One region of the Priestia aryabhattai genome, then DNA from elsewhere that is predicted to be linked to it. Evidence: predicted binding sites of a transcription regulator. Region 1 holds the regulator's gene; each other region holds the start of a gene.
What was found. The regulator Rex, encoded in region 1, represses fermentation and respiration genes when NADH is low (regulators of the CRP and FNR family bind a similar motif). The targets are predictions, from matches to a motif close to TTGTGAAATATTTCACAA.
Positions count from the first base shown of each region.

Region 2: the regulator Rex is predicted to act here: its motif matches at 7,374-7,391, upstream of M3225_RS24810 (L-lactate dehydrogenase).
Region 3: the regulator Rex is predicted to act here: its motif matches at 2,662-2,679, upstream of M3225_RS21320 (cytochrome ubiquinol oxidase subunit I).

Region 1 is NZ_JAMBOQ010000019.1:427-11,438, forward strand. It holds tRNA gene M3225_RS28165 (tRNA-Asp) at 1-36, shown strand, start outside; gene tsaE (tRNA (adenosine(37)-N6)-threonylcarbamoyltransferase complex ATPase subunit type 1 TsaE) at 257-727, shown strand; gene tsaB (tRNA (adenosine(37)-N6)-threonylcarbamoyltransferase complex dimerization subunit type 1 TsaB) at 724-1,422, shown strand; gene rimI (ribosomal protein S18-alanine N-acetyltransferase) at 1,436-1,885, shown strand; gene tsaD (tRNA (adenosine(37)-N6)-threonylcarbamoyltransferase complex transferase subunit TsaD) at 1,882-2,898, shown strand; gene M3225_RS28190 (ABC-F family ATP-binding cassette domain-containing protein) at 3,155-5,089, opposite strand; gene M3225_RS28195 (redox-sensing transcriptional repressor Rex) at 5,548-6,186, shown strand; gene tatA (twin-arginine translocase TatA/TatE family subunit) at 6,240-6,425, shown strand; gene tatC (twin-arginine translocase subunit TatC) at 6,441-7,196, shown strand; gene M3225_RS28210 (YdiK family protein) at 7,222-7,449, opposite strand; gene M3225_RS28215 (CPBP family intramembrane glutamic endopeptidase) at 7,446-8,174, opposite strand; gene groES (co-chaperone GroES) at 8,474-8,758, shown strand; gene groL (chaperonin GroEL) at 8,826-10,457, shown strand; gene M3225_RS28230 (AAA family ATPase) at 10,616-11,012, shown strand, end outside.
Region 2 is NZ_JAMBOQ010000008.1:80,243-91,254, forward strand. It holds gene M3225_RS24775 (carbon-nitrogen hydrolase family protein) at 1-268, opposite strand, end outside; gene M3225_RS24780 (L,D-transpeptidase) at 392-1,141, opposite strand; gene M3225_RS24785 (SurA N-terminal domain-containing protein) at 1,351-2,145, opposite strand; gene M3225_RS24790 (YhcU family protein) at 2,550-2,942, opposite strand; gene M3225_RS24795 (RluA family pseudouridine synthase) at 3,099-4,010, shown strand; gene M3225_RS24800 (methyl-accepting chemotaxis protein) at 4,047-6,065, opposite strand; gene M3225_RS24805 (cation diffusion facilitator family transporter) at 6,206-7,081, opposite strand; gene M3225_RS24810 (L-lactate dehydrogenase) at 7,416-8,372, shown strand; gene M3225_RS24815 (lactate permease LctP family transporter) at 8,435-10,015, shown strand; gene M3225_RS24820 (quinone oxidoreductase family protein) at 10,114-11,012, opposite strand, start outside.
Region 3 is NZ_JAMBOQ010000005.1:54,053-65,064, reverse strand. It holds gene cydD (thiol reductant ABC exporter subunit CydD) at 1-173, opposite strand, end outside; gene cydB (cytochrome d ubiquinol oxidase subunit II) at 173-1,189, opposite strand; gene M3225_RS21320 (cytochrome ubiquinol oxidase subunit I) at 1,176-2,582, opposite strand; gene M3225_RS21315 (threonine/serine exporter family protein) at 2,883-3,338, opposite strand; gene M3225_RS21310 (threonine/serine exporter family protein) at 3,353-4,114, opposite strand; gene M3225_RS21305 (LacI family DNA-binding transcriptional regulator) at 4,259-5,269, opposite strand; gene M3225_RS21300 (alpha/beta hydrolase) at 5,365-6,141, opposite strand; gene M3225_RS21295 (sugar porter family MFS transporter) at 6,331-7,716, shown strand; gene M3225_RS21290 (glutamate-5-semialdehyde dehydrogenase) at 7,750-8,994, opposite strand; gene proB (glutamate 5-kinase) at 8,991-9,824, opposite strand; gene cstA (carbon starvation protein CstA) at 10,069-11,012, shown strand, end outside.

The sequences.
Region 1 (11,012 bases):
AGGAGATCGCGGGTTCGATTCCCGTCGGGACCGCCATGTTTTAGAAACGAAACAATGTGTTTCGTCTTTTTTATTGTTTGAACCATTTTTATATAAAACTTTACCGTCCTTAGGAGCAATCCTAAGGAATTTTTTATATACAAAGAAATTTCTTCATGAAATTGCGATGTTAAAGATTGTTGGATTTCTTACTGGATATGTATAGTCCACAACGTTTACAATATATATATACAGATTGAAATGAGGTTCTGAATGAATGAAAGAGATTAACGAATTTACATTTATGTCTACGTCTCCTGATGAAACTAATCAGCTGGCTGCTCGTCTAGCAACTTTATTAGAAGCTGGCGACGTGCTGCTGCTTGAAGGCGGTTTGGGAGCTGGAAAGACAACATTCACGAAAAGTTTAGCTAAAGGATTAGGAATTGAGCGCAATGTGAATAGTCCGACATTTACTATTATTAAAGAATACAAAAGCGGTCGCCTTCCTCTTTATCATATGGATGTGTACCGTCTAGGTGATGAATTTGAAGACCTAGGGTTCGATGAGTATTTTGAAGGAGATGGCGTGACGGTCGTGGAGTGGGCTCATCTTATTGAAGAGCAGCTTCCTAATGAATATATTCAAATCAATATTTATCATGAAAACGAAACGACTCGTAAAATACTTGTAAAAGCGATAGGCAGTCGATACGTTGAAATATGTAAGGAGCTTTTTAAAAGATGAAAATGTTAGCCATTGATACATCCAACTTTGTAATGGGTGTTGCTGTCGTTGAAGAAAACAAAGTAGTTGGAGAAATTATTACGAATCTAAAAAAGAATCACTCAGTTCGTGTGATGAACGCTGTGGAATCTTTGTTAAAAGATTGTGATATTGCGCCAAGCGAGCTAGACCGTATTGGAGTGGCACATGGTCCCGGGTCTTATACAGGTGTACGCATTGGCGTTACCATTGCCAAGACACTTGCTTGGACTTTAAATATTCCTTTAATAGGTGTATCTAGCCTTGAGGCACTAGCAGCAAACGGTCGCTATTTTGATGGATATATTGCTCCGTTATTTGATGCGCGCCGTCAGCAGCTTTATACAGGATTATATGAATGGAATAATGAACGAGGTCTTCTAGAAGTTGAAAGTGATCGACTTGTTATTAATAAGGCCTGGGCAGAACATTTAAAGTCATACAACAAACCTATTTTATTCATAGGCAATGATCTTCCTATGCATGAAGAGGCGTTAAAAGAAGTGTTAGGTGAACAAGCTGTATTTGCTCATGTTCAGCAATTTAATCCAAGACCAAGTGAATTGGCTTTTTTAGGAATGAAGAAAGAGCCGCAGTCTGTGCATACTTTTGTTCCGAACTACATTCGTTTAGCTGAAGCCGAAGCCAACTGGCTTGCTTCACAGCAAAAAGGATAAAAGAAGGTATAACATGAAACTAACAATTAAGTTTCGTTTAATGGAAGTTAAAGATATTGATCAAGTAGTGAAAATCGAAGAGAAGTCTTTTACGACACCTTGGAGTTCAGAAGCGTTTCAAAATGAATTAACCAATAATCAATTTTCAACTTACATTGTGATGGAAGAAGGAGAAAATATTATTGGGTATTGCGGAATGTGGATTGTTATTGACGAAGCACATGTAACCAACATTGCTTTATTGCCAGACTACCGAGGCAAGGGACTCGGTGAATTGCTGTTGAGAAATGTGATGGACGTTCTTCGAAAACTAGGTGCTACGTCAATGACATTAGAAGTTAGGGTATCTAATCATATTGCACAATCATTGTATCAAAAGCTAGGTTTTAAACCTGGAGGTATTCGTAAGAATTATTATTCCGATAACAATGAGGATGCATTAGTTATGTGGGTGAATTTATGAATGAAAATCAATTAATTTTAGCATTAGAAACAAGCTGTGATGAGACAGCCGCAGCCGTTATTCGAAACGGTCATGAAATTGTAGCCAATGTGGTGGCCTCTCAAATAGAAAGCCATAAACGATTTGGCGGTGTCGTACCGGAGATTGCATCTCGTCATCATGTGGAACAAATTACGGTAGTAGTTGAAGAAACTTTAAATCAAGCGAATTTGACGTTTGCAGATATTGATGCAATAGCTGTAACGGAAGGACCAGGGCTTGTGGGAGCACTTCTTATTGGCGTAAATGCAGCCAAAGCGCTAGCATTTGCACATCAAAAGCCATTAATTGGTGTTCATCATATTGCAGGGCATATTTATGCGAATCAACTGATCAAAAAATTAGAATTTCCGCTTTTATCGTTAGTTGTATCTGGAGGGCATACGGAGCTTGTATACATGGAAAGCCATGGTCAGTTTAAAGTTATTGGTGAAACAAGAGATGATGCAGCAGGAGAAGCCTACGATAAAGTGGCCCGCACGTTAAACCTTCCATATCCAGGCGGGCCTCATATTGACCGCCTTGCACATGAAGGGGAGCCGTTAATTGATTTGCCGCGTGCTTGGCTAGAAGAAGGATCATATGATTTTAGTTTCAGTGGGTTAAAATCAGCAGTTATTAACACTGTCCACAACGCGAAGCAAAAAGGTGAAGAGATTCTACCACAAACACTGGCTGCTAGCTTTCAAGCGAGTGTCATTGATGTGTTAGTAACTAAAACAGTTAAAGCTGCAAAGGAATATAACGTTAAGCAAGTTTTATTAGCAGGAGGAGTTGCTGCTAATAAAGGACTTAGAGCAGCGCTAGATGAGACATTTGAACCCCTATCAAATATTGAGCTTATTATTCCACCGCTATCTCTATGTACGGATAATGCTGCAATGATTGGAGCAGCAGCAAGTGTACGATTTGCTCAAGGAAAACGTTCAGATATGTCACTAAATGCAAACCCCGGTTTGGACTTGGAAGAGTAAGAGGCGAATGAGATTTATTTCTCATTCGTCTTTTTTTGTGGATAAAAAATGATTTATCCACAATATTCAATAAATTTAGAATTGGCTGTGGATAATTATGTGGAAAAGTCCGTGTACTTAGTACACGGACCCGTTATCAACAAGTTTTAATTATGAAAATCAGACAGATATACACTATTTATTCACAGAGTGGATAAAGCTTGTCCTAAAGCGCATGAACAAGTAAATAGCATGAATAGATACGAAAAAATATAGGCTATTCTTCTAGAAGCAGCTGTAGTTCTTCCCACTCTTCCATTAATGTGGATAACTGTGAAGAAATTTTTTCATTTTCACCGTTTAATCTTGATACTTCTTGGTGGTTTTGATAAATTTCAGGGGCACAAAGAAGCTCTTCATTCTCCGCTTGTGCGGCTTCTAATTTGTTTATTTCAGTTTCAATTTCTTCAATGCGGCGCGTTCGCTGCCTCATCAATTTCTTTTGTTCTTTATCTTGTTTATAGGACTGTTTATCTACTTTTACCGTACGTTCTTCGTTTGCTTTTAGCTTTTCTAATTCTTTGATTTCCTCTATTTCTGCTTTCTTTTCTACATAATAGTCATAATCTCCAAGAAATTCTTCTACTCCTTCAGGAGATAGCTCTGCTATTTTGTTTGCAATACGATTAATAAAGTAGCGGTCATGTGAAACAAATAATAGAGTCCCTGGGTAATCAATTAACGCATTCTCGAGTACTTGTTTGCTATCTAAATCAAGATGGTTAGTAGGTTCATCTAAAATTAAGAAATTAGCTTTTTGCAGCATAAGCTTCGCAAGAGCCAAACGTGCTTTTTCACCACCGCTAAGCGTCGAAACGATTTTCAGTACATCATCACCTGAAAACAGAAAATTTCCAAGCGCTGTACGAATTTCTTTTTCAGGTTTGGCTGGGTAGTCATCCCAAAGTTCATTTAAAACGGTTTTATTAGACGTTAAATTAGCTTGCTCTTGGTCGTAATAACCAACCATTACATTTGAGCCAAAGGAAATGATTCCAGTCTTGAAGCTGAGTTTATCCACAATACCTTTTAATAAAGTAGATTTTCCAACTCCATTAGGACCAACCAACGCAAGGCTTTCTCCTTTTTTAATGCGAAGGTTTGCCTGCTGGACGACATATTTGTGTTCATCATATCCTATGGACACGTTTTCGAGATTTAAGACTTCATTTCCGCTTTGACGCTCAATTTCAAACGAAAAACTAGCTGATTTTTCACCTTCGTTGGGTCGATTTATTAACTCCATTCGATCGAGCTGTTTACGTCTGCTTTGCGCACGTTTTGTAGTCGATGCGCGGGCGATGTTTCGCTGAATAAAATCATTCAGTTTTGCGACCTCATCCTGCTGCTTTTCGTACTGACGCAATTCTTTTTCATATCGCTCTGCTTTTTGTACAAGGTATTTAGAGTAGTTGCCCGTGTACTTCACCGTTGTTTTTTGTATGACTTCATACACTTGATTTACGACTTTATCAAGGAAGTAACGATCGTGTGAAACGATTAAAATAGCTCCTTCATACCCTTGCAGAAACTGCTCCAGCCATGCTAAAGTTTCAATATCTAAGTGGTTGGTAGGCTCATCCAAAATAAGCAAATCAGGCTTTGTTAAAAGCAGTTTTGCAAGAGCCAAGCGTGTTTTTTGTCCACCGCTCAAGGAAGAAATAGGGGTGCTATAGTCAAAGTTTGAAAAACGGAAACCGTGAAGAATAGATCTTGTATCCGCTTCATATTGATAGCCGCCTAAATCTTTAAACGTTACTTGAAGCTGATCGTACTCTTTGGTTAGTTTTTCGTATTGAACTGAATCATTAAAAATGTCTGGATCACCCATCTTCGTTTCAAGCGTACGTAATTCTTTTTCCATCTTCTTTAACGGAGCAAAGACAGTCATCATTTCTTCCCATATGGAGAGTGTTGACTCAAGAACTGTATCTTGTCCCATATAATCAATGGAAACACCTTTAGGTTTAATAATTTCTCCGCTGTCATAAGAAAGTTGCTCAGCAATAATTTTTAATAAAGTTGATTTACCAGCACCGTTTCGTCCCACTAGGGCAATGCGGTCTTTTGATTGTACTTCTAACTTTATATTCGATAAAATGGGTTCTGCTCCATAGTATTTTGTAATACCGTTCAATTGTAGAATAATCATTTTTTCACCTCTAGTAGTATATCCATAGTGTATTTTAACATATTTTTAACTACAAGTTCTTACTACAAGCGTTTGTAATTTGTAGAGAGACAAGAACAAATGATGAAGAGAATGTTTTGATTCATGAAATAAAATGAGTTTACCTGCACATTTTATACAGGATACTATGTTAAAATAAGAGATAAGTGCATCTCTGAGCTTATATATGATTGATGTAGAAAATCCGTCATGACTAACAAACGGCTCCTTTGAAGGGCTAATTGCTTGGTTCTAGCTACCGACTTTAAGTAGTGCTGGATAGACAAAAGCCATCAAGGTGTGAAACGGAGTATATATATAACAAGAGAAAAGAGAGAGAATTGGAAGCGCTACCTCAAAGCGTTCGATGCTTTGTGAAAGGTAATGCAATATAACTTGAAAATATTAGTAATGACATACATGAACTGAGGGGGTACAACGTGAACACTGAACAATTAAAAATACCACAAGCAACGGCTAAACGATTGCCGCTTTATTATCGTTTTATAAAAAATTTGCATGCTTCTGGTAAACAACGTGTGTCGTCAGCGGAATTAAGTGAAGCAGTGAAAGTTGATTCTGCTACTATTCGTCGGGACTTTTCTTACTTTGGTGCATTAGGAAAAAAAGGATACGGCTATAATGTGAATTATTTACTTACATTTTTTCGTAAAACGTTAGACCAAGACGAAGTAACAAAAGTAGCATTGATTGGTGTAGGGAATCTAGGAACAGCCTTTTTAAATTATAATTTTATTAAAAATAATAACACGAAAATTGAGTGCGCTTTTGATGTGATAGAAGATAAAGTCGGTACGAAAGTAGGCGACGTGCCGGTCTATCATCTTGACCAATTAGAAGATTACATGAGTGATGATATCTCAGTAGCGATTTTAACCGTGCCTGCGACTGTTGCTCAGCAAATTACCGATCGTTTAGTGAACTGTGGAATTAAAGGAATTTTAAACTTCACTCCTGCACGCTTAAACGTACCCGATGAGATTCGACTGCATCATATTGATCTTGCTGTGGAATTACAGTCGCTTGTCTATTTTTTGAAAAATTATCCTGTTGAATAGGATGGACTGTGTTACGATTTCCTTAAGTCTAAATTAATAAGGAGAGTGGGAATATGGGGATTGGAGTAGGCAGTTGGATTATTATTGCTATTGTAGCACTGCTGATTTTTGGACCGAAACGGTTACCGGAGCTAGGAAGATCAGTGGGCCAAACGCTTAGAGAGTTTAAGCATGCCGCTAGCGGTGTGTCCGAGGATTGTGAAAAAGATAAACAACGTCAAGTAGATGACAAAGAGTAAAAGGGTGATCATATTATGACCGAACAAGAAATGTCAATATATGATCATATAGGAGAGCTGCGAAAACGCATTTTAATTGTTTTATTTTTCTTTGTCATTGCCACAGTCGTCGGCTTTTTCATAGCGGATAAGGTAATTGTCTATTTACAGCATGCTGATGAGGCAAAAAATTTAACGATGAATGCATTTAGGTTAACAGATCCAGTCAAGATTTATATGCAATTTGCTGTTATTATCGGCTGTGTACTTGCAGCTCCTGTTGCACTGTATCAACTTTGGGCATTTATTAGTCCTGGTTTATATGAAAAAGAGCGTAAGGTAACGCTTGGATATATTCCTGTTTCCATTTTTCTCTTTATTGGCGGCGTCTCTTTTTCTTATTTTGTGTTGTTTCCATTTGTCGTCGATTTTATGACGCGCGTTTCTGATGAGCTGAATGTAAACCAAGTGATTGGCATTAATGAATACTTTTCTTTTTTAATGCAGCTTACACTGCCATTTGGCTTGTTGTTTCAGCTTCCTGTCGTCGTTATGTTTTTGACGCGATTAGGAATTATAACACCTATGTTTTTATCTCAAATTCGAAAGTATGCCTATTTTGTACTGCTAGTTATTGCTGCGCTCATTACACCACCGGAATTGCTTTCGCATATGATGGTGACAGTGCCGCTCTTAATTTTGTATGAAATTAGCATCATTATTTCCCGCATTTCGTATCGCAAAGTGCTAAAGGCAAGGGCAGAGCAGGAACGAGAAGATGTAAGTATGTAAAAAAACCACTGAAACAGTGGTTTTTTTATTTAGATGAATCATCTTGGTTTTTATATTGCTGCTGCAACTTTTTAATTTTATAGTGCAAGATAAAGATGCGAACGGCAAATCTGAAATCGAATGCGGCTACGAGTGCAAATAAGATTGTGGGGAAATTCCAAACGGTTTCCTGAGCATTTTGAATAGCCAGGTAGGTAAATAAAATCCCCATAATAATATAAATAAACCCTCGTGTTAAAGGGATATTCTTCATAAAAACATGCCTCCAAAAATAAACTGCATTTGTTCTGCTTGTTTTTGCATTTCTGTAATTTTATCTAAAAAGACAGTTTGAGATAAAATTACGATTGTGTTCATCAACACATGAGCAATAATAGGTACAACAATTAGTTTCGTTCTTGCATAAAGGAATGCAAATACAAATCCCATGGCTGTATACACGAGTAAATGTTTGAAATCCCAGTGTACCGCAGCGAAAATAAGGGAACTAATAAATGCAGAGATAAAGAAATTGTATCGTTTGTGAAGAGAGCCGAAAATAATTTTTCGGAAAATAATCTCTTCTAGAATTGGTCCAATAACAGAGGTAACCACAATTAGGAAAGGTGTTGCTTTAACAAGATTAACAATATTTTGTGTGTTTTCAGATACTTGAGTAATGCCAAGAGCGTGCTCAACCATACCTGCTACAGCTTGACCAGCCATAGCCAGAAACACACCAAGGACTGACCAGACAACAGCAATCGTTTTTCCAGCATGTTCAATACGCATGGACATGTCACGGCGCAGCAGCAGTAAGACAATAAGTAAACCAAGGATAAAGCTAATGATGGTCCAATAAGTCAAAAGCATGACATTCGCTGTCCGAACTGGATATTGATCAAACATTCCTGTTAACTTTAACAGCGGTATACCAACAACTCCTGAAAACTGCATAAGGATGTAGGTGAGGATAACATACCAATAACGTTTTTCCAATCTTCTATACTCCTTTAAAAGGTTTTTATGTATATATGTCGAAGAAGTACTGTAAAGTTAGTAATTTCTTCTTGCTCGTATTGTAACATACATATTATTGAACAGAGAAAAGAATGCTTTATTTCTCAAAATCGTCGAAATCTAAGGCTATTATATGTAGTTTTCGTAAATTTTAAATTTTTTTTGTTTAATACTTGCAAAAAAAACCCACTTTGTTTTAATATAATAATTGTGTTAGCACTCGTTGAGGTTGAGTGCTAATAAAAATGCAAACATATTATTTGAGGAGGTTGTTTCACTTGTTAAAGCCATTAGGTGATCGCGTAGTGATTGAACTTGTAAAATCTGAGGAAAAAACAGCAAGCGGTATCGTATTACCGGACAGTGCAAAAGAAAAACCGCAAGAGGGTAAAATTGTTGCTGTTGGTACTGGCCGAGTATTAGAAAGCGGTGAGCGTGTAGCTTTAGAAGTAGCTGCAGGCGATCGTATCATCTTCTCAAAATATGCGGGTACTGAAGTGAAATATGAAGGTACTGAATACTTAATTTTACGCGAAAGCGACATTTTAGCTGTAATCGGCTAATTTTAACCACAAACTTATCATACGTAAAAAATAGATTATTAAGAACATCTTGAGGAGGTCAAAGAACATGGCAAAAGACATTAAATTTAGCGAAGAAGCACGTCGCGCAATGCTACGTGGTGTAGATACATTAGCAAATGCGGTAAAAGTAACGCTTGGACCAAAAGGTCGTAACGTTGTATTAGAAAAGAAGTTCGGTTCACCGCTTATTACAAATGACGGTGTAACAATTGCAAAAGAAATCGAATTAGAAGATGCATTTGAAAATATGGGTGCTAAATTAGTAGCTGAAGTTGCTAGCAAAACAAACGACGTTGCTGGTGACGGTACAACTACTGCGACAGTTTTAGCACAAGCAATGATTAGAGAAGGTCTTAAAAACGTAACGGCTGGCGCTAACCCAATGGGTATCCGTAAAGGTATGGAAAAGGCAGTAGCTGTAGCGGTTGAAGAACTAAAAGCAATTTCTAAGCCAATTCAAGGTAAAGATTCAATTGCTCAAGTAGCGGCTATCTCAGCAGCTGACGAAGAAGTAGGTCAACTAATCGCTGAAGCAATGGAGCGCGTTGGTAACGACGGCGTTATCACACTTGAAGAATCAAAAGGTTTCACAACTGAATTAGAAGTTGTAGAAGGTATGCAGTTTGACCGTGGATATGCGTCTCCTTACATGGTAACTGATTCAGATAAAATGGAAGCTGTATTAGATGATCCATACATCTTAATCACAGACAAAAAAATCGGTAACATTCAAGAAATCTTACCGGTATTAGAGCAAGTTGTTCAACAAGGCAAGCCTCTATTAATCATTGCTGAAGACGTAGAAGGTGAAGCTCTAGCAACATTAGTTGTGAACAAACTTCGCGGTACATTCACAGCTGTAGCAGTTAAAGCTCCTGGTTTTGGTGATCGTCGTAAAGCAATGCTACAAGACGTTGCTATCCTAACAGGCGGAGAAGTAATCACTGAAGAGCTTGGTCTTGACTTGAAAACTGCAAGCATCGATCAACTAGGTCGCGCTTCTAAAATTGTTGTAACAAAAGAAAATACAACAGTTGTAAACGGTGCAGGAAACGCAGAAGATATCCTAGCACGCGTAAACCAAATCAAAGCTCAGCTTGAAGAAACAACTTCAGAGTTTGACCGTGAAAAATTACAAGAGCGCTTAGCAAAACTTGCTGGTGGCGTAGCTGTAATTAAAGTTGGTGCGGCAACTGAAACTGAGTTAAAAGAACGTAAACTACGTATTGAAGATGCATTAAACTCTACGCGTGCTGCGGTTGAAGAAGGTATCGTAGCTGGTGGCGGTACTGCATTAGTAAATATCTATAATAAAGTAGCAAGCATTGAAGCTGACGGTGACACTGCTACAGGTATCAACATCGTATTACGTGCGATTGAAGAGCCTGTACGTCAAATCGCTCACAATGCTGGTTTAGAAGGATCAGTAATCGTTGAGCGTCTAAAAGGCGAAGCAGTTGGAACTGGATTCAACGCTGCAACTGGCGAGTGGGTAAATATGCTAGACACTGGTATCGTTGACCCAACAAAAGTAACGCGTTCAGCTCTTCAAAATGCTTCTTCTGTAGCGGCTATGTTCTTAACAACTGAAGCAGTTGTTGCTGACAAGCCAGAAGAAAATTCAGCACCTGCAATGCCTGACATGGGCGGCATGGGTGGAATGGGCGGCATGATGTAATCACTGCCCTACCTAAAAAAGCGACCAAGTACTCACTTGGTCGCTTTTTTGTGTGCGTTAATATTTTCAGATTTTTTTAAAATTTGTTAAGATAGTACTATGTTTATTGGAAAACTTACTAAACTCAAGGCTTAACTGAGTTTTAAGGGGGAGCTTCGTTGATTCAGCTGGATCATATTAATAGTAAATTAAACCAAGTATTAGAGAACATCGATCAAATTGTGATTGGAAAACGTCAGGTATCTACGTTGAGTTTAGTTGCTTTGCTTGCGGAGGGGCATATTTTGCTTGAAGATGTGCCGGGTGTGGGAAAAACGATGCTAGTGAAAGCACTGGCCAAATCGATTGATGCGGAATTTAAACGAATTCAATTCACGCCTGATTTACTGCCATCCGATGTAACAGGTGTTTCTATTTACAGTCCCAAGGACATGGAATTTCATTTTCGTCCAGGCCCTATCATGAGCCATATTGTACTCGCTGATGAGATTAACAGGACTTCTCCTAAAACACAGTCGGCGCTTTTAGAAGCAATGGCTGAGCATCATGTAACAA
Region 2 (11,012 bases), on a different contig from region 1:
CTGTAATATCGTCCCACGTATGCTGATCATCGTACTCATCAAAGTTCACAATCAAGCTTGAACAAGATCCGATAATTTCCCCATCGTATTCTGCACATATTTGTCCTTCTGGAAAAATGGCCAGATGACTTTCAAGCTGTTCTTTTTTCCACGGATCCATTCCGGGGAATGATAGCTTTTGAAGTGCTAAAATTTCATCTATATCGTCCGGTTTGATGTTACGAATAATCATTTTTTTCTCGAATTTTGATAAATCTATTGTAGACATACGCTAAAACAACCCTTTCTCTCTCTTCATTAGGCAATTAGTTTCCCTGTTTTTTATTATAATAAACATTATTAAAAATTCAAAAAATACCGTTCATATAGTCAGCTATATGAACGGTATTTTCTATTTGCAAATATCTAATTTTATAGATGTTTTTTTATTGGGATAATTTTCAATAAATCCTGGTCCTAAAGAGACTTTAATGCCATCTATTTTATATACATTATAACTTTCACCGCGATTTAACGTACGAATCTTTACCCATTTTCCTTTTTCTTCTTTTAACAAAATCATCGGTGATTTAATCGTTACAAAACCAATTTGACCTTTTGAGAGCTTTTTCGTTTTGCAAAGATTCTGGGCGACTGGAGCACTGCTTACTTTGTATTTGTTTTTAACAGCAATTGAATCAAAACTTTGAGAATGAAATTGACCAATAACCACTTTTGTACCGGTTTGAACGTGGTCAAACAGCCAGCGTATCTCTTCATCATACATACGAATGCACCCTGAACTTGCGTAGGTCCCGATAGAACTTGGATTATTATTTCCATGAATAGCGTACGTCGTTCCATATGTTCCGCGCGCATTTAATCCTAGCCAGCGATCACCTAGTGGATTCCTAGGATCTCCTCCCCGAATGTTGTCTTTATAATAAGGGCGGTTTTTAATTTTATTCACAATGCTAAAGGTACCCTCTGGTGTATAACTCATCTGCCTCCCTGTCGCAACTTTGAACGTCCTTACTAATTTTCCTCCATCATAAAAAGCAAGGGTGTTAGTAGATTTGTTAATGATAATAAGTTGGTTTGACACCGCAGAAGCATTGCCTGTCAGACCCATCCCTGTGAGCAAAAAAACAAGCCCAACCAAAAAAACAGCCACCTTTTTCATTTATCGACTCCCCCAATTTCTCTTATATCTATATAAGAAAAGTATAGGATGAATGGCAAACCATCAGAACACTTTTTACCTTATAAGTCAAAATACAATAAAATCTTTCACACACCCCTTTTTACTGACAAGAAGCAATAAATGTACATAACAAAAAACGGCCCTTTAAAGGGCCGTTTCGTTTGTATTTAAAGCTTCACTTCAACTTTTGCATTTTTCTTAAGTTCTTCAACTTTTTTCTCTAATGCTTCTTGTTTCTTTTGTTGTTCAAGCTGCTGCTTAATTTGAGGCTTTACGTCTTCAAGTTTTGGCATTTGAGATTGTTCTTTACTGCCGCTTGCTTGACTTTGGCTTTGTTTTGCAAATTGATCATAATAATCTTGAATTTCTTTATCTGTTACTTCTGGTGTTTGGATATCTTTATCTACGTACTGCTGATATTTAATGCTGTCAGCCAGCTCAGACTTTAATTGTGATTGAGTTAATCCTGCATCTTTTAAAGCCGCTTTAAACTGTTTATCTGTCTTGAACTGCTTTTTCGTTTCTTTTAACTTTTTATTTACTTCTTCATCAGTTGCTTTATACCCTTTGTTTTCAGCTTCTTGCAATAGCAGCGTTTGACCTACTAAATTGTCAATTGTTTGCTGTTTTACTTGCTTAGCTGCTTCTTTAGATGTTGGGTCCTGTCCCATTTGTTGATATTGGGCTTGTGACGAAGATAATGCAGCATTATATTCTTCACCAGAAACTTTTTTACCGTTTACAACCGCTACGGTTTTTTTGTCATCTACTTTTTGTTTATCTAATTTTTTCTGCATTTCTTTTGCTTGCTTTTCTTGCTTTTCCTGAGCCTCTTTTTGCTTCTCAGTTTGTGCAGTTTTTTGATCATCACTTTTTGATTGCTTTGCATCATCGTTTGAACCGCATGCTGTTAAAGCTGCAGCAACTAACCCAATGAGCAATGTATACATCAGTTTTTTCATGACTAATCTCCTTTCATAATCCCAAACGATTATTAGCTATTCGAAAAAATCATCTAGGGGGCATTGTATATGATATAGGCGTAAAAAGAAACCATTTAGGCTAATTTTAAACATATGTAATAAGATTGAAACGTTTTGTAATCTTATGAAAGATAAATGCTCTTCTTTATACGACCTGTCTAATCATAACATTATTTAGTATGATTTACATAATTTACAGTTCGTTATACATCTGTATTATTTCAATTTATTCGTTATATGAAAAACGATAGTATTCGATTTCATATTTCTATAAGAACTTTATACGAGTTCAACGATATCACAAGTTCTTTTTTTATCCAATTGAGATCCAAAATTCATTTTAAAAAAAGAAAAAAGCATGCGATAATCATGCTTTTTTCTTTTCAATTTATGTATGAATTATAAAACGATTCATACGAATACGTAACCAAATTGTTTTCTTTTGCAAAACATTCAATAGAAACAGGAAATAAGAATCCGTATTTTTTTAAAATTGCAATATTTTTTTCGAATTGCTCGCAGTCGCTTTCTTCAATCGGCCGGTGTTGAATCGCTTCAATCACGGCAATTATTGTCTGAAGGCTACTAATGACTTGCAATGCTTCATCGAGTAAGCCATTATATAAATGGTCTGGACAATAATCTGGATTTAATAATTCATCAGGATTAAGCTTATCTACAGATACATACCGAGGTAACAAGTCATAGCGAAGCTGTTCAGTCAACTCTTCTATGTAATTCTCCATTTCTGGCGGAGCTGCTTGGGCAATTTTCATGGTTACCCCCCCCTTTTTTCTCTTAACTTATGTCTCTTTATTTAGCATAACATAAACATAAAACGAGAACTTCAGGTAGTTATTTCCTCCTAATTATTTACAAGTTCTTTTTAAAGATTAAAGAATATTTACTAGTACGTAAGGAAGGGATTAAATATGAATATACACGGCCAATGGCTAGAAGATAAAATCGTAAAAAATGATGCAGGTCAAACGATTGAAGATTATTTAAAAACGAAATGGCGTATTCCTAAAAAAACGTTGCATCAGTTTCGGATGAATAAAAATGTTCTTATAAACGGTGAACCTTTCCCATGGAGAAACACTCTTAAGGAAAATGATAGAGTGTCACTCCCTTTTTTTGAAACAGAGCCTAATGAAATAACACCTTACAATGTTGATATAGAGATTTTGTTTGAAGATGAGCACGTACTAATCTTAAACAAACCAATAAACCTAGATACTCATCCTTCATCAGAGCAAGACCAAAAAACTCTTTTAAATGCTGTAGCTGCTTATTTTCAAAAAATAGGCCTCAAAACAAAGCCTAGACACGTTCATCGTTTGGACAGCGATACATCAGGTGCTATCTTATTCACGAAGCATTTTGTAGCAAGCTCTGTGTTTGATCAGCTGCTGGCTGAACGTAAAATTAATCGGACTTATATTGCCCTCGTCCAAGGAATCATAAAAAAAGAGGAAGGAATCGTCAATGAACCCATTGGACGCGATCGTCATCATGCTACAAGAAGAAGAGTATCTAGAACGGGACAAGTTGCCAAAACATCTTATCGGGTGTTAAAACGCAATACAGCAAAAAACGAAACGCTTATTGAACTTTCGCTAGAGACCGGACGCACTCACCAAATTCGTGTTCATATGAGTCACATCGGCTATCCATTACTTGGCGATACGCTTTATGGAGGAAAGAGATTAAAAGAGCAACAGCAAGCTTTACATGCCATTAAGCTTTCTTTTATACATCCATTTACACATCAGCGCGTTTCAGCTGTTGCACCTCCAACTCAGCAAGTTTTTTTACCGTATAGCAATTTGCTTTCCTATTAAACATAAAAGAGCGCCAATATAATATTGGCGCTCTTTCTATTGAATTTTAAATTGACGAATCAAGTTCGCCAATTCTTCACTAATCTCTTGCAGATGTTCAGCCGATTGAGAAACAGTAGAAATAGCTCTAATTTGTTCTTCTGTAGAAGCCGTAATTTCTTCAGTTCCCGCTGCTGATTGCTGTGCAATAGCTGCTATACTTTGAATTGCCGCTACCACGTCTTCCTTATGCTCATCGATACTGTCCATGCTGCTTGTCACATATTCGACAGCCGCCGCCACTTGTTCAATCGTGGTTGCAATTTCATGAAAAGCTTGTTCTGTATCTCCTACCACAAAGTCTTGAGACTTTGAAAGCTCTTCTGTACGGTTGCATTCTTCACACGCAGCTGCGACTTCTCCTTGAATCGCTGCAATCGTATGGCGAACTTGTTCAGTGGCCTGAGAGGACTGTTCAGCAAGTTTTCGCACCTCTTCAGCTACTACCGCAAATCCTTTGCCATGTTCTCCTGCACGAGCTGCTTCAATACTAGCATTTAATGCAAGTAAATTTGTCTGATCTGAAATACTATTAATCGTGAAAATAATAGATTCAATTTCTTTCATCTTATTTGTTAACTCTTCCATTACAGTTTGAACAGCGTGAATCGTTTGAGACGATTCGGTGGTTTGGTTGCGAAGCAGCTGCATTTGTTTTAAGCCTTTTTCATTGATGCTTACAGCTTCAATCGTCATTTTATTAATCTGTGCGTTTTGTTCAATGACTTCTTCAATTTGCGAAGATAAACTCATCGTTTTGTGATTAGTAGAGTCAGCGTCAGAAGCTTGCTGCGTGGCACCGCTGGCAATCTCATGGATAGCTCGGCCGATTTCCTCACTGGATGCAGTTGCTTCTTCAGATACGGCACTCAAGTCTTCAACAGACGTTTTTACTGTCTCAACAGACGTCTGAACCGTGCCAATCAATGTTTTCATTTTAACTACCATATCATTAAATAAATGAGTAAGCTCACCAATTTCATCTTTTGATTTCGTCTTCACCTGAACCGTTAAATCGCCAGCTGTTACTTTGGCTACTTCATTTTTCAAGCGGCGAATCGGATTAGTAATGATTCTTGAGAAAAAGATGGTTAACACCACTGATAATAAGATACCAATTAACGCAATCCACACAATCACAGTCAGTAAATGATGAGCGCTTGAAAGCATTTCATTATAAATAAAGGCATTTCCTATCTTCCAATTCGTCCCTTCAAGAGTGTCATATGCCATTACTCTTTCTTGGCCTTGAAAAGTATACTTCATGAAATCTCTATTCCGGTCTGCTTCGTACATTTTTTTCGTAAATGGCTGATTCATTAAATTTTTTCCAGCTTCTGTTGGATGGACGAGTGCGGTGCCATTTTGATCAAATAAAAATGCATATCCTCCGTGATTTACTTCTGCTTTGCCTACAATTGCTTGTAATGCGTCTAAGTCTAAATCAGTAGCTATAACGCCCAACACCTTTTGAGTATCTGGATCTAAAATAGCCTTTGCAATTGTCACAACCGTCTTTTTTGTTGCTGCATCTTCATACGGATCGGTATAAATAACTTCATCAGGTGATTCTACTGCTTGTTCGTACCAAACTCTTGAAGTCGGATCATAGTCTGAACCATACTCCTGTTTAGGAACAGTATACATTCCTTTATTTTTGGTTCCTATGTACTCAAGTACCAAGTTAGGATACTTTTCTTTAAACTGCGTAAACTCTTTTTGAACTGTATTCCATGTAAAATACGGATTTTTCTCTTGGTTTGTTTGATCTCCTTCTTGCTTAACAAAATTAACGATCACATCATTTTTACTATACATCAGCAAAGAACGACTATACATGTCTAAGTACGTATGAATCGTTTCTTTTAACTCTTTTACTTGACTTTGGGACTGAACTTCTACATCTTTTTCTATTTGTGTTTTGGTAAATTGATAAACAGCCCCTGAAACAACTAATAATAAAATAGCTATCAAAATACTAAAAAATACTACAAGCTTTGCACTTAACTTCTTCATTACCTCACCCTTCTACAAAAATCTTTATATTAATAATAACGGCTTTTCATTTTCATTTTTGAAGAAGTTTTTGTGATTTATTTTAAATTCCCACAAAATAAAACCAGCGCATTCTTTCATAACAAAAGAACGTGCTGGTTTTATTTTTGCTTTTCGTATGCATCAGGTTCAATATGAACAAGCGTATCTTTAATCTGATGCTCGTCGTTCATCATATGTTCAATTTGATCAGCAATTTCATGGCTTTTGATAACATTCAAATGAGGATCTACTTTAACAGTTACATCAATCACAACTTGATTACCAAGCTTGCGCGCTTTCACATCTTCTACTTCTTTTACACCTTCTACAAGCTGGATACTTTCTTTGTAGTGCCCTAACTTTTCTTCATCAAATCCGTCCGTTAAAGAATGCGCGGCTTCTTTAAAAATCTCGATGGCTGTTTTACAAATAATAATTCCCACAGTAAAAGCAGCTACCACATCCAGCCAGGGCAGACCGAATTGTGAGCCAAAAATCCCCACAACAGCCCCTATACTAACAAGTGCATCAGATAAATTATCTTTAGCAACCGCATATAAAGACTGGCTATCAAGTTTTTTAGCAAGCTTAATATTGTATCGATAGACACCACCCATAACAGCAGCAGCTCCAAGACCTACCCAAGCAGCCAGTAAATTAGGCGCTTCAGATTTGTCCATAAATAGTGACTGGCCCGCATCGACCAATACTTCTAGTCCGATTACTATCATAATAAAAGAAGCAATAAGTGAAGAGATATGTTCCGCTCTGGAATGCCCATAGGGATGATCATTATCGCGAGGTTTTTTAGATATTTTTAAACCGATTAAAACGGCAATTGATGCAATAATATCTGTGACATTATTAAGACCGTCGGCTTTTAATGCAGAGGAAGCGGTGACACCCGCAATAATAAGTTTACATGCTGATAAAAAGATATATGATAAGATACTAACCCAAGCGCCTTTTTGGGCTTGCTCATAGTAGTTCTCCATCCCTTCAACTCCTTTATTCAAAATAAGCAAACTTAGTGTAACAAATGGATTTCGTGTGGGTCTATAGAAACATTATTGGCTGTTAACATACAAATAGAGAATGTTAAACTCTTTAGCTTTCTGCAAAACAAGTTGCCTTTACTCAACACTTTAAACGTTTAAGATCTTTCTAAATGTGGCATTTCATGTAGGAGGACCTCTTCTTTCAAATCGCAGTGTGAAATTGTTCATTATTTATTAAGAAGTGTGATTTTTATCACAGCCGAGGTTATTTATTCTTGTTACACTAACATTGTGAAAAACATCACAAAATAAAATTCAAAGGATGATACAAATGAAAACACAATTTACGCCAAAAACACGAAAAGTTGCCGTAATCGGAACTGGCTTTGTTGGCTCAAGCTATGCTTTTTCAATGGTGAATCAAGGTATTGCCAATGAATTAGTATTAATCGATATGAACAAAGAAAAAGCAGAAGGTGAAGCACGCGATATCAATCATGGAATGCCATTTGCCACACCAATGAAAATCTGGGCGGGAGATTATAAAGACTGTGCCGATGCTGATTTAGTTGTTATTACAGCGGGCGCTAATCAAGCTCCAGGGGAAACACGCTTAGATCTAGTTGAAAAAAACGTTAAAATTTTTGAATGCATTGTAAAAGATATTATGAACAGCGGATTTGACGGCATCATTTTAGTCGCAACAAATCCAGTTGATATTCTCGCACACGTTACACAAAAAGTATCAGGGTTACCAAACGAACGAGTAATTGGTTCAGGAACGATTCTTGACACAGCTCGCTTCCGCTACTTGTTAAGCGACTATTTCGAAGTAGATTCTCGCAACGTCCACGCTTATATTATGGGCGAACATGGAGATACGGAATTTCCTGTTTGGAGCCATGCGCAAATTGGCGGTGTGAAGCTCGAACATTTTATCAATACTGCCGCTATTGAAAAAGAACCGGATATGCAGCATCTATTCGAACAAACCCGCGATGCGGCTTACCATATTATTAATCGAAAAGGAGCGACTTATTACGGAATTGCGATGGGGCTTGTACGCATCACCAAGGCTATTTTAGATGATGAGAATTCTATTTTAACGGTATCTGCTTTATTAGAAGGACAATACGGTATTTCTGATGTGTATATCGGCGTACCAGCCACTATTAATAAAAACGGCGTGCGCCAAATTATTGAATTGAATTTAACTCCTCACGAACAGCAGCAGCTCGAGCACTCTGCTAGCATTCTTAAGCAAACTCGCGACAGAGCTTTTGTGTAACATCTAAAGATTTTTGCGGGGGACTCCCCCGCTCCCTTGTTTTAAATATTTAGTAGAGGTGTATGAATATGACGTGGACTCAGGTATATAATCCGTTAGATAATATTTGGCTTTCTGCACTAATTGCACTCATTCCCATCATCTTTTTCTTTATTGCTCTAACTCTTTTGAAATTAAAAGGACATATAGCTGCCGGTATTACGGTGATTCTTTCTATGACTATTGCTATTTATTTTTATGGTATGCCTACCTCAATGGTCTTAGGAGCCACTGGCTATGGATTTCTGTATGCACTTTGGCCCATCAGCTATATTATTATCGGAGCGGTGTTTTTATACAAACTAACTGTCAAAAGCGGACAGTTTACTACCATCAGACAATCTATTATTTCAATAACCGATGACCCGCGCTTGCAAATGCTGCTTGTTGCTTTTTCCTTTAATGCTTTTTTAGAAGGTGCAGCGGGATTTGGAGCTCCAATTGCAATTACAGCAGCGCTTCTAGTTGGACTTGGGTTTAAACCGTTAAAAGCAGCTGCGCTATGTTTAATTGCTAATACAGCTTCAGGAGCGTTTGGCGCCATGGGGATTCCCGTCATTGTCGCAGGACAAGTATCTGACATTGATCCAAAAGAAATTGCTCATTTTCTTGGTACGCAGCTTCCAATTATTTCTTTTGTTATCCCTTTTTTACTTGTCTTTATTATGGATGGTATAAAAGGATTAAAAGACGTATGGAAAGCAACGAGCATCACAGCCATTTCCTATGCACTGACACAGTATTTAACTGTTACATACATCGGCCCTGAACTTCCAAATATCACATCTTCTATTGTAAGTTTGCTTGCTCTTGCTTTTTATATTAAACGAACAAGCCCGGCAGCAGCTAAAAGCTTCAGCCTGTCACCAAAGCAAATTTTAAAAGCGTGGTCTCCCTTCATTCTACTAACGATACTCGTTACGGCCTGGAGCCTTTCTTTTGTCAAAACGGTGCTTGAACATATGAACCTGCTTATTAACGTCCCATTTTTACACAATTATGTGATTAAAGTAGCGCCTTTAGTAAAGGATCCTACGCCTTATGCTGCTGTCTTAAAAATAGACGTGTTTGCAGCAACAGGTACAGCAATTCTTATTGCTTGTATCCTTTCAGTTTTCTTGCTTAACGTATCGCCAAAAGTGGTATGGAGTACTCTTTTAGAAACCGTAAAAGAATTATCAAGACCTATTATTACTATTATGATGGTCATTGCTTTTGCCTTTATTTCAAATTATTCAGGACAATCTTCTACACTTGGATTGGCGCTCGCTACATCGGCTGCTTATTTTCCATTTTTATCTCCATTTCTTGGCTGGATTGGCGTTTTTCTAACAGGGTCTGTCGTATCAAATAATGCGTTGTTCGGCAATTTGCAGCTAACTACAGCTCAGCAAATTAATGTCTTGCCAATTATTCTCATAGCAGCCAATACTGCCGGCGGAGTGATGGCTAAAATGCTTTCTCCTCAATCAATTGCTGTCGCTGCCGGAGCAGTGGGATTGGCTGGAAAAGAAAGTGAACTTTTTAAATACACGCTCAAATACAGCATGGGATTTTTGATACTAGGAGGGTTTGTTACCTTTTTATTGGCTTGGTGGTTATGATAGAAAACAGCTAAAAATCCTGTTATTACCGTGTTTCTTTCATTTAAACAAACGTTTGATTATATAAAAAAATCCCCCGTTAGCCCTGGGGGATCTTTTTATTCTGAAATAAGTAAACCTATATTGCCAAATTGTTCCCCTTTATCTAATCGTTCACAGGCGGCAACTGCCTCTGATAGCGGATAGAATCTATCAACGATTGGTTTAATTTGATGTTTCTCTATAAAATCCATCATGTCCACGAATTCTTCCCGGCTCCCCATAGACGTACCAAGTATATTAAATTGAGGATAAAAAATGGTTCTTAGAGGCAATTCAACTTCATTTCCAGAACTCGCTCCAAAATTAACAATTCTTCCATTTGGCTTTAATATTTCAAAATACGTCGGAAATAAAGCTGCCCCCACACTATCAAGTATGATATCTACTTTTCTATTTTTGATTTCTTCTTTTAGATTACTTCCACTATCTAACGCATAATCCGCTCCATACTTTAATGCTTGCTTTCTTTTTTCATTACTTCTAGAAGTGACTGTTACGTTAGCTCCGATAGCTTTTGCAAATAGCATCCCATAGGTCGCGACTCCGCTTCCTATACCAGGAATAAGTAGATGTTCTCCTCTTTTTAATTGACCTTTTGTAAATAGGGCTCTATAAGCAGTTAAAGCCGATAATGAAAGAACCCCCGCCTGTTTCCAAGATAGATAAGGTGGCTTTTGCACAACGTTATCCTCTTCTACGATTACACACTCCGCAAACGTTCCATTTTTTAAACCTTTTACGTCTTCTCCTACTTCTTCTATAATGCCTGCACCATCTGAACCGGGAATAAACGGCTTATCTCCTTTGTCTCGATTGTTCATGACAAACAAGTCTCTCCGGTTTAAACCCGCTGTTTTTAGCCTTATTTTTATTTCTCCTTTTTCAGGGTTCATCTCCTGAAGATCCCTGCAATTCATACCTGCTATTCCACTTTTCTCACTATGTATAATGGCTT
Region 3 (11,012 bases), on a different contig from region 1:
AATGCGATTGTTTTTGTCTGCGAAGTTAAACTTTCACCATGAAAAAGGGCGGTAATTACTTCGGCAAGCCACTTAGCTTGAAAAATAATGGCTACACTTTGAATAGTAATAAGCCCTATTAACATGGCAAGAACCATTTTTATTCCGTTGTAAACCATTAAACCTCTACCCATTAGTACTCCATATGCTCCTTATGATCTACACGTTTTCTAAAAACGTAGTAGCTCCAAATTTGATAACCTAACACAAAAGGCAGTAACGCAATAGCTGCATAAGACATAATTTTTAAGGAATAATTCCCTGATGCTGCATTATGAATGGTTAAACTATAGCTTTCATTGATTGAACTAACCAACACGGTTGGAAACAACCCTGCAAATATAGAGGAAATTGATAAAATCAAAATTAAGCCAGACATAGCAAATGCCCATCCATCTTTTTTACGTGTAAGGAAAAACCCTGCTAGTAAATACACGAAAATACCGATAAAAAATGTATATAGCATCAAGCGGCTATGATTACTGAATAAATCTGTTTCAAAAAACGTCAGGCCTGAAAAAATAAGAAGCAGCAAGGCATTCACAGGCAAAAGCTTCATAGCGACTTTTCGTGAACGATCTCTAATGTTGTCCATCGTACGGATAGTCGCAAAAATGAGGCCGTGCCATAAGCAAAGCATTGTTAATGTCACGCCGCCTGTTATGGTATATAGGTTAACAATATCCGAAAATCCGGCATTCATTTGCATGTCGCTCTCAACAGGCAGTCCTTTCATTAGCGCTGAAAATAAGATGCCAAAAATGAGCGGTGGAAAAAGACTTCCAAAGAATATAACCCAATCCCACGCATTTTTCCACGCCTGTTTTTCAACTTTTCCTCGAAATTCAAATGCTACACCGCGGCCGATAAGCGAAAGCAAAAGAAGAACAAAAAGAACATATGACCCGCTTAATAGCGTTGCATACCAGTTTGGAAAAGCGGCAAACATAGCACCAATTGCTGAAATTAGCCAAACTTCATTTGCATCCCAAAAAGGACCGATTGTATTAATAAAAGCTCGTCGCTCTAAGTCGTTTCTTCCTAAAAAACGAGACACCATTCCAATACCAAAATCAAAGCCTTCTAAGAAGATAAAACCAACAAACAGAACGGATACTAGCAAATACCAGAATTCATTAAGAGAAAACATTGTATCCCTCCTTTGTAAACGGATCAGTTGATACTACTTTTGTATGTTCTTCGTGATCATGATCTGGACCTTTTTTAATTTCTTTAACAAACAAGAACACCATAATCACAGCTAAAATTAAATAAAAAAACGAAAACGAAACGATAGAGAACAACAATTCACCTGCTGTTACACCAGGAGACACGGCATCTTCGGTTTTCATATAGCCAAATACAACCCAAGGCTGACGGCCAATCTCTGTCATAATCCAACCTGCCGAGCTTCCAAGGAACGGAAAGGCAATGGCAATCGTCATAATACGTAAAAATAGTTTGCTTTCTTGAAGTTTTTTACGAGAAAGCAAGTGCGTGCCCCAAATGCCTAATGCACATAATACGCCACCTAGACCAGCCATAATGCGGAAACTCCAAAACGTTGTCCGAACGGGTGGAATATAATTTCCTTCTCCATATTTCGCCGTATACTGCTCCTGCAGCTCGTTCATTCCAGGAACGGAACCTGAAAACTTCCCGTATGATAAGAAGCTTAATAAATAAGGTATTTTGATTTCACTTGTATTTTTCTTTTCATCAGGTTGAATATTTGCTGTTACCGTCCAGGCTCCTGGACTTCCGCTGTTTTCCCATAATCCTTCACTTGCGGCCATTTTCATCGGCTGTGTTTTAACTAAGTATCCAGCCTGTTCATGCCCAGATAGCGCAATTCCTACACCTGAAACTAACCCTACAATGATAGCAACTTGAAATGATTTTTTGGCAAAAGCCAAATGTTTTTTCTTTAAGAGCATAACGGCACTGACACCCGTAATAAAAAAGGCGCCTGTTGCAAACGAACCTAAAATTGTATGAGGGAATTCAACCCAAAGCTGACCGTTTGTTAACAATTTAAAGAAGTCATTCATTTCTAAACGGCCATTATTTAGCTCCATTCCGACCGGATGCTGCATAAAAGAATTAGCCGTTAAAATAAAGAACGCTGAAAAAATAGTACCTAGACTAACAAGCCAAATACATAGACAGTGCAGCCATTTAGACAAACGATCCCACCCGAAAATCCACAGTCCGAGGAAAGTGGACTCCATAAAAAACGCTAGCAGTGCTTCAATAGCAAGCGGCGCACCGAATACATCTCCTACAAACCGTGAGTACTCTGACCAGTTCATGCCAAACTGAAATTCTTGTAAAATACCTGTTACGACTCCGACAGCAAAGTTAATCAGGAATAAGTGCCCCCAAAACTTTGCCATCTTTTTATACTGTTCATCTTTTTTTACTACGTACATCGTTTCCATGATCGCTACTAAAAAGACAAGGCCTATAGACAGCGGTACAAAGATAAAATGAAACAGCGTCGTTGATGCAAATTGAATACGTGATAGTATGACTGTATCCATCTTCTTTCCCCTTTCATATATAAGAACATTCATCATTTCCATAGATACTTTGCTCATTACTGAGCATCTTTTACTTACATTGTGAAACATTGAGCATAACAATTCGAGAAATATGCTCAATGTTTCACATATATATGTAATTTCTCTCTTTCTATTTACATAGTATAGTCTATTTTCTTAGCTGTGCACGTACATTTTTTGAACGTTTTTAGACTAAAACGTGACTTTCTTGTGACAAAAAAGTGAAGGACCTCTTTATTTTTTCATAAAAAAAGCACGCTCTGATTTGAGCTTGCTTCTCTACGGTCGATATTTTGCTTTGGCATTTAATTTAGATTGACGAATGATTTGGTTAATGACTTCAGAAAATACAATACCAATGGCAATTGAACCTGAAATCATAAAGGCTTTCGCTGCAAGACTAATCGCTTCATTATAGTTATTTTCTACAAAGTTACGCATGGCATCGTATGCTGTTCCTCCTGGAACTAGCGGAATAATACCTGCTACGGTGAAAATAATGATCGGCGTGCGATAAATTTTTGCGTAAATTTGACTAATAATAGCAATAAAGAAGGCCGATACAACGGTGCTTGGAATTTCATCTACGCCATAGAACGTCAGCAAATAGTAAATGAGCCAGCCAACCATTCCGACAAAGCCACTTTTTAATAATGATTCACGTGGAACATTAAAAATGATCCCAAACGCTGCCGAAGCAATAAAACTTGTAATTATCTGCTCTACGATATGCATATGATGCCTCCCTTCTATAGAAGCGTAAATACAATGGCAATACCTGCACCAATAGCGAATGCCGTCAGAAACGCTTCTGCTCCTTTTGATAATCCAGACAGTAAATGTCCCGCCATTAAATCTCGCACTGCATTGGTAATGGATAAGCCAGGAACGAGAGGCATAACGGATCCAATAATAATTTTATCAATTTGTGTGCCCAGTCCTGAAGCGACTAAAAGAGCTGATAAAAGTCCAATAACTAACGAAGCGGTAAACTCAGCAAAAAAGCGAATCGGAATAAGACGGTGGAAATACACCACGGTTAAAAATCCTAGTCCCCCTGAAAACATAGCTGGAATAAAGTCCGTCCATAGACCTTGAAACATGATTAAAAAGCATCCGCTAGAAATGGATGCAGCTACAAGTTGAACCCATAGTGGAAAAGCTACGTTCGTTGCTTCAATTTCTTGTAGCATTTCATACGCTTCCTCCAGGGAAATGTTTCCTTGGCTAATTGTTCTTGAGACGCTATTTACCATGGTTACTTTTTTTAAATCTGTCGTTCGTTCAGAAATACGAATTAACTTCGTTTTCGTCGGTTCTTTCGTTTCCAGTGAAAACATAATCCCTGTTGGCGTCACATAGCTGTGGGATTTTTTTATACCGTAAGACGCTGCAATCCGCATCATTGTGTCTTCTACTCGATACGTTTCTGCTCCGCTTTCTAACATAATTTTACCTGCTAGTAAGCTAACGTCCATAATTTCATATTTATCTAATTTTTGTTGTGTCATCAAATCGCTCCAAACATATTAAAGCTTGGTTTTTTCCCCTACAGCATACAGTGTATAAGAAAGAGAGAAGTAGACGCAATGGTTAATGCAAAAAAGTGTGGACTTTTTGTCTCACACTTTCAGGAATAGTATATACATTCCTTATCAATTCATACGTTTTGTGGTCTTACGCTCTACTAATACAGGTGCCATTTTATACTGTACCTGATCTATTTCTTGCTGATCCTGAATTTGCTGAAGTAAGAGGTTTACTGCTTTTTCAGCCATTTTTTCCATCGGTTGACGAATGGTTGTTAATGGAGGATGCGCTTCACTAGCTTCTGTAATATCATCAAACCCTATAACAGATAAATCTGCTGGAACGTGAAGCCCGTTTTGCCACGCACAGTGGATCACTTTCAGAGCAATGTAATCCGTGGCACAAATAAGCGCAGTTGGTGGCTCTGAATGATGAGCTAGTTCATTTATAAACTGATATAGTTCATCTGAGTTATTCATATCTTCTTTTACAAACTTTGCGTTTGCTGACGGTACATACTGATGAAAAAGAGACAGACGGTGCTCGACCCCGCTTACAGCTTTTCCAACGAACCCTATATTCTTATGACCAAGGTCCGTTAAGTGAGCAACAGCTAATTGCATTCCTACCGCATCATCTACATGTACAATCGGCCAAAGTGCAGAAGAGTCGTCTCCTGTAAGAGAAACGTAAGGCGTTTGATATTGTTTTAATACGTCTACAAACGGATGCTGAGCCGATACATAGTCTAATAAAATGACCCCATCAAACCAATGGTTCATCATAACATTTAATTGACGCTCAGCCGTTGTTTCTTGGTAATCCGTATGTCCAATAAGAACATCCATCCCTCGACTTTGGACTTGTTGCTGTACCTTTTTTAATAGTTCAATTAAAAACGGATCTTTTAAATCTCTAATTAATATCCCGATAATCCCTGTTTTTTGAGCACGCAGAGCTGCCGCAAATGGATTCGTCTGATACCCTAAATACGCTGCAGCTTCGAGTACTTTTTGTTTTGTTTTTTCACTGATTTTAATTTTACCGTCTTTATTGTTGAAGATTCTTGATACCGTAGCTAATGAAACACCCGCTTCTTTTGCTACTTCTGTAATCGTGACTTTTTTTCTCCCCATTCGTACCGACTCCCATTTCCTTTTAGTCTATCGACCAAGTAAACATTTTTCTTTATTATACTACTAGAAGTCGGAACCACCGAAAACTACCTTCCCTACTTTTCACTAAACAGCCACTTTAACACATCTTGAATTTTTTGATCCCAATATGCCCAGTCGTGACTTCCTTTTCCTTCTTCATATGTAAAACAAATAGGCTCTTGCTTACATCGCTCGGAAAAACGTTTATTTTCCTCATATAAAAAATCTTCCGTTCCACAGCATTGATAAATACGCGGAGTCACTTCTCCATAGCGCCGGCGATTTTCAAGCAGCCAGAAAAGATCATCCTCAGGTCTAATAACAGGCGGCATGCCAAAAATCAAAGGATAATCTAAAAACTGAACTTCTCCTCGCTCTCCAAGCCCTTCAACGTCCATCACTCCTGATAAACTGGCGGCTGCAGAAAATTGATGTGGTTTGCGAAGCGCCCATTTTAAAGCGCCGTACCCTCCCATAGAAAGACCAGCTACAAAATTATCTTCTCTTTTTTCCGATAACGGAAAGAATGATCTAGCCAATTGAGGGAGTTCTTCTGTTACAAACGTCCAATACTTCTTTCCATAAGCCATATCTCTATAAAAGCTCCGATCTACATTTGGCATTACAACTGCAAGTCCTAATTCTGATGCGTAGCGTTCAATCGAAGTTCTTCTCATCCATATCGTATGATCATCAGAAAGACCGTGTAATAAATAAAGCGTAGGGTGTTTATCACTTCTTGTATTAGTTTGTAAACCAATTTGAGATTTTGTTTGCTGCGGTATTAGAACGTTCATTGAGGTACTGATTTGCAATACTTCTGAAAAAAAATCACATTGCATAAACGCCATATTTCTCTTCCCCCCTATTTTTTCTTCCCTATTGATTGATAACAGAACGTACATAATTCATATAAAAGTTAAAAAATAGTTTGATTATTTACAATTTTTAGTTTAACATAAAAACATCTTTTGTGAAAACGTTTTACGTGTAACGTTTTTTAATTAAAATAGTGATTGCGATTCAAAGGAGGAATTTATATGGGGATAGTAAAAGTAACTTCTGACGAGTATAAGGAGCAAAAAGGAAATCTATTTTTTGTTATTTTCATTTCATGTGCAGCTGCTTTTGGAGGGTTACTGTATGGCTATGATACAGCCGTCATTTCAGGAGCTATTGGGTTGATGGAAGTTCATTTTAAGCTTAGTCCAACGATGGTAGGTTTTGTTGTATCTAGTCTGCTGCTCGGTGGTGCTGTTGGGGTACTTGCCTCAGGAAAACTGAGTGATCGATTCGGCAGAAAAAGCATCTTACTTTTAGCAGCTTCTTTATTTATCGTATCCGCAATTATGCAAGCGCTATCTTCATCCATCTCTTTTGTGATTATTTCTCGAATTATTGGAGGACTAGGCATTGGCATGGCTTCTGTTCTTTCTATTACCTATATTTCTGAAATAGCCCCTCCTCACATGCGCGGCCGCTTAGGCTCTCTTTATCAATTTGCTGTTGCCGTTGGGATTGTTTCTGTCTATTTTGTAAATGACTACATTTTATCTATTGGAGAAGACGCTTGGCAGAATTCCACAGGATGGCGCTACATTATCGGTGCTTCTGGCATTCCTGCTCTTTTACTTCTTCTTATCCTTTCTCCTGTTCCTGAAAGTCCGAGGTGGCTGGTAAAAGCAAACCGCACTTTAGAAGCTATGGACATTTTAATTAAAATCAATGGTACACACATTGCACGCCAAGAGCTGTATCATATTGAGCAATCGTTAAAAGAAAATCAACCGGCTTCTCTTTCGCTTTTTAAAGAGACAAGTCTTCGAAAAGCGTTGCTTATTGGTATTCTACTTGCAGCATTTCAACAGCTTGTCGGAATCAATGCCATTATTTATTACGCACCGCAAGTTTTTGAGGCAGCTGGAGCTAGAGGAGATTTATCGCTCCTTGTTACGTCTATGATTGGTGTAGCTGCCTTTTTAGGCGTTCTTTGTTCCATATGGCTTATCGACCGGATTGGCCGCAAAGCTTTATTACTTATTGGCACAGCTGGTATGGCCGTTACGCAGCTTCTCGTTTCCTTTGGATTTCATTCACAGGGTACTGAAGGCTTGACTACTAGTTTACTTATTGTTTTTTATTTATTTCTTTTTAATATTTCTATGGGACCCGTTGTATGGGTTGTGATTTCTGAAATTTTTCCTAATCACGCGAGAGGCTATGCAATGTCTATTTCCACCTTTTTCTTGTGGATAGCTAATTGGTTTGTGTCTCAGTTTTTTCCTATTCTTTGGAACAAAGCTGGAGGATCTTTCACATTTTTATCCTTTATGGCTATGTGTATCGCTTCATTTTTGTTTATATGGAAGTGGGTGCCAGAAACAAAAGGAAAGTCACTTGAAGAAATTGAACATATATGGAAATAAAAGAAGCCTGAGCATATGCCTCAGGCTTCTTTTTTATCGAATTTGTCCATCTCCGTAAATAATATATTTTAATGTTGTTAATTCCCTTAATCCCATTGGTCCACGTGCATGAAGCTTTTGTGTACTAATTCCGATTTCTGCCCCGAAACCAAACTCTTCTCCGTCCGTAAACCTCGTCGAAGCATTCACATAAACAGCGGCTGAATTAACGCGCTGTAAAAAACGCTGAGCATGAGCATAATTTGTTGTTACAATCGCTTCAGAGTGATGTGAACTGTGAACATTAATGTGAGAAATCGCTTCATCAATGTCATCTACGATTTTAACCGCCATGATGAAATCTAAATATTCTTTCTTCCAATCCTCATCCCCTGCTGGAACAAGATCTGGAACGATTGTTAGCGCACGTTCATCACCGCGTACTTCTACATCTTTCTCTCGTAGCGCTTGAACAATAATAGGCAAAAATTCACGGGCCGCTCGTTCATGAATAATCAGCTTTTCGGCTGAGTTACACACCGCTGGACGAGACGTTTTTGCATTAATGACAATATTGGCCGCCATGTCACGGTCATATTCTTCATCAACATAAATGTGGCAGTTCCCCGTTCCTGTCTCAATAACAGGAACCGTTGCATTTTTTACCACTGCTTCAATTAAACCAGCACCGCCTCGAGGAATTAATACATCGATATATTTATTTAGTTTCATTAACTCCAGTGCTGTTTCTCTCGACGTATCTTCAATAAGCTGTACGCTGTGCTCAGGCAACCCTGCACTTGCCGCAGCTTGAGATAATACAGAAACAATCGCTTGATTCGAATAAAACGCCTCGCTGCCTCCGCGCAAAATAACCGCATTTCCTGCTTTTAAGCATAAACCTGCTGCATCACATGTAACATTTGGACGCGCTTCATAAATAATCCCTATGACACCAATAGGTACACGCTGCTGTCCAATTTGTAAGCCATTTGGTCGCTTCGCCATAGACAGCACTTCTCCTACTGGATCCGCAAGCGCAGCTACTTGGCGCAGGCCGTCTGCCATTCCATGAATCCGCTCTTCATTTAAAGATAGGCGATCTAACATCGCTTTTGATGTGCCTTTTTGAACGGCTTTTTCTACGTCTAATTCATTTGCTTTTAAAATCGCTTCTTGTTGATCCAATAAAGCAGCCGCCATTTTATAAAGCGCTTGCTGTTTTTGTTCGCTCGTTACATTTCCTAAGAAATAAGAGGCTTCTTTTGCCTGCTTTCCTTTAAGCTGCAATTCACTCATTTCATTACTCCTTCGGCTTGTTTTAAGAATAACGTTCCAATTTCTTGGCCTTCAATAATATCTCGCAGAATACTTGGCTCTTTACCATTTGCTAAGATTAAGCTCACGCCTGCACTTGTAGCTGTTTTAGCAGCGGTAAGCTTTGTGACCATCCCGCCTGTTCCAACATCAGTTCCGCTATCTCCAGCAAAATTCTCAAGTTCCGGTGTAATGCCATCTATTACTTTCATTAATTTAGAGTTAGGGTTTTTTGTGGGATCTGAATCAAAGAAACCGTCAATATCAGATAGAATAACGAGTAAATCTGCGTGAATCAAAACCGAAACAATGGCAGATAAATTATCATTATCTCCAAAACGCACGATATTTTCAATCTCATCGATTGCAACCGTATCGTTCTCATTCACAATAGGAATGACTTTGTCTTCAATTAATTTTTCAAACGTGTTGACAACATTATTGCGCACATGTTCATCTTCAATTACATCTTTCGTTAACAGAACTTGACCAACAATGTGACTGTACTCACCAAAGAATTTACTATAGATATGCATAAGCTCACATTGCCCGACAGAAGCTGCTGCTTGTTTTTCTCGAATAGAATTTGGCTTTTCTTTTAACTTGAGCTTTTTTACTCCCACTTGAACGGCACCTGATGTAACAAGCACAACTTCTTTTCCTGCATTCATTAAATCAGATAAAACACGCGCTAGTTTTTCAATGCGTGCTAAGTTAATATCTCCATTATCATAGGTCAACGTTGATGTCCCTACTTTGACTACAATACGCTTGCTATTTTGTAACTCTTGACGATGGTTCACTCTTTTCATCTCCCTAACTAAAAACACCTAAATGCGTACTAATTTTTTTAAAAATTATAGCAGAGATTATATGAAAAGTCTTATAGTTTTTCAAATAGAATTTGAACTTTCTAATTTTTTAAATAATTAAGGGAAAAACTGGTGATAAAAGCGCTTTCTTCTTTTATAATGAAAGTTGTAAGGGGAATACACAATTACATAACGTTGTGTAGTAGTACAAACATCAGACAACTAAGGAATAGGGGGATTTGTAATGAATGCGGTTACGATTGTTATTGGATCTATCTGTATTTTAATGATTGCATATCGGCTATATGGAACATTCATGGCTGTTAAGGTCTTGAAACTAAACGATGCGCAAAAAACGCCAGCACATGAGCTTGAAGATGGAAAAGATTATGTGCCAACCAACCGATGGGTAACATTTGGTCATCACTTTGCAGCTATTGCAGCTGCGGGTCCGCTTGTTGGACCTATTTTAGCAGCTCAGTTTGGCTATTTGCCCGGACTACTCTGGCTTTTAATAGGAGCTGTAATCGGGGGAGCCGTTCACGATGCAGTTGTGTTATTTGCATCTATGCGCCAAAAGGGCCAGTCGCTTTCAGAAGTGGCTAAAAAAGAGCTGGGACCCGTCGCTGGTTTTTGTACAGGTTTAGCTATGCTTTTTATCATTACCATTACAATGGCCGGTTTATCTATGGTCGTGTTACACGCACTTGAGAAAAATCCTTGGGGTACATTCGCTGTTGGAATTACGATTCCGATCGCAATGGGAGTAGGTATTTACCACAAAAAAACCGGTAATTTAAAAGCGGCTTCTACCGTCGGCTTCATTTTAATTTTAATCGCCGTATTTAGCGGTCCTTATATTCAAGAAACAGCTTTAGGAGGTTTTTTAACGCTAGATATTAAAACACTTTCAATTATTCTTCCCGTTTATGCATTTTTCGCAGCGGCCTTGCCCGTTTGGCTGCTTTTAGCACCTCGAGATTACTTAAGCAGCTTTATGAAAATTGGTGTCTTTATCGCGCTGATTGTAGGCGTGTTTTTCGTAAACCCGGCAATTCCATTTCCTGCAGTTACTGAATTTATTCACGGGGGTGGCCCTATTTTAGCAGGACCTGTGTGGCCGTTCATTTCCATTACGATCGCCTGCGGTGCTATTTCCGGCTTCCATGCATTTGTTGGTTCAGGAAC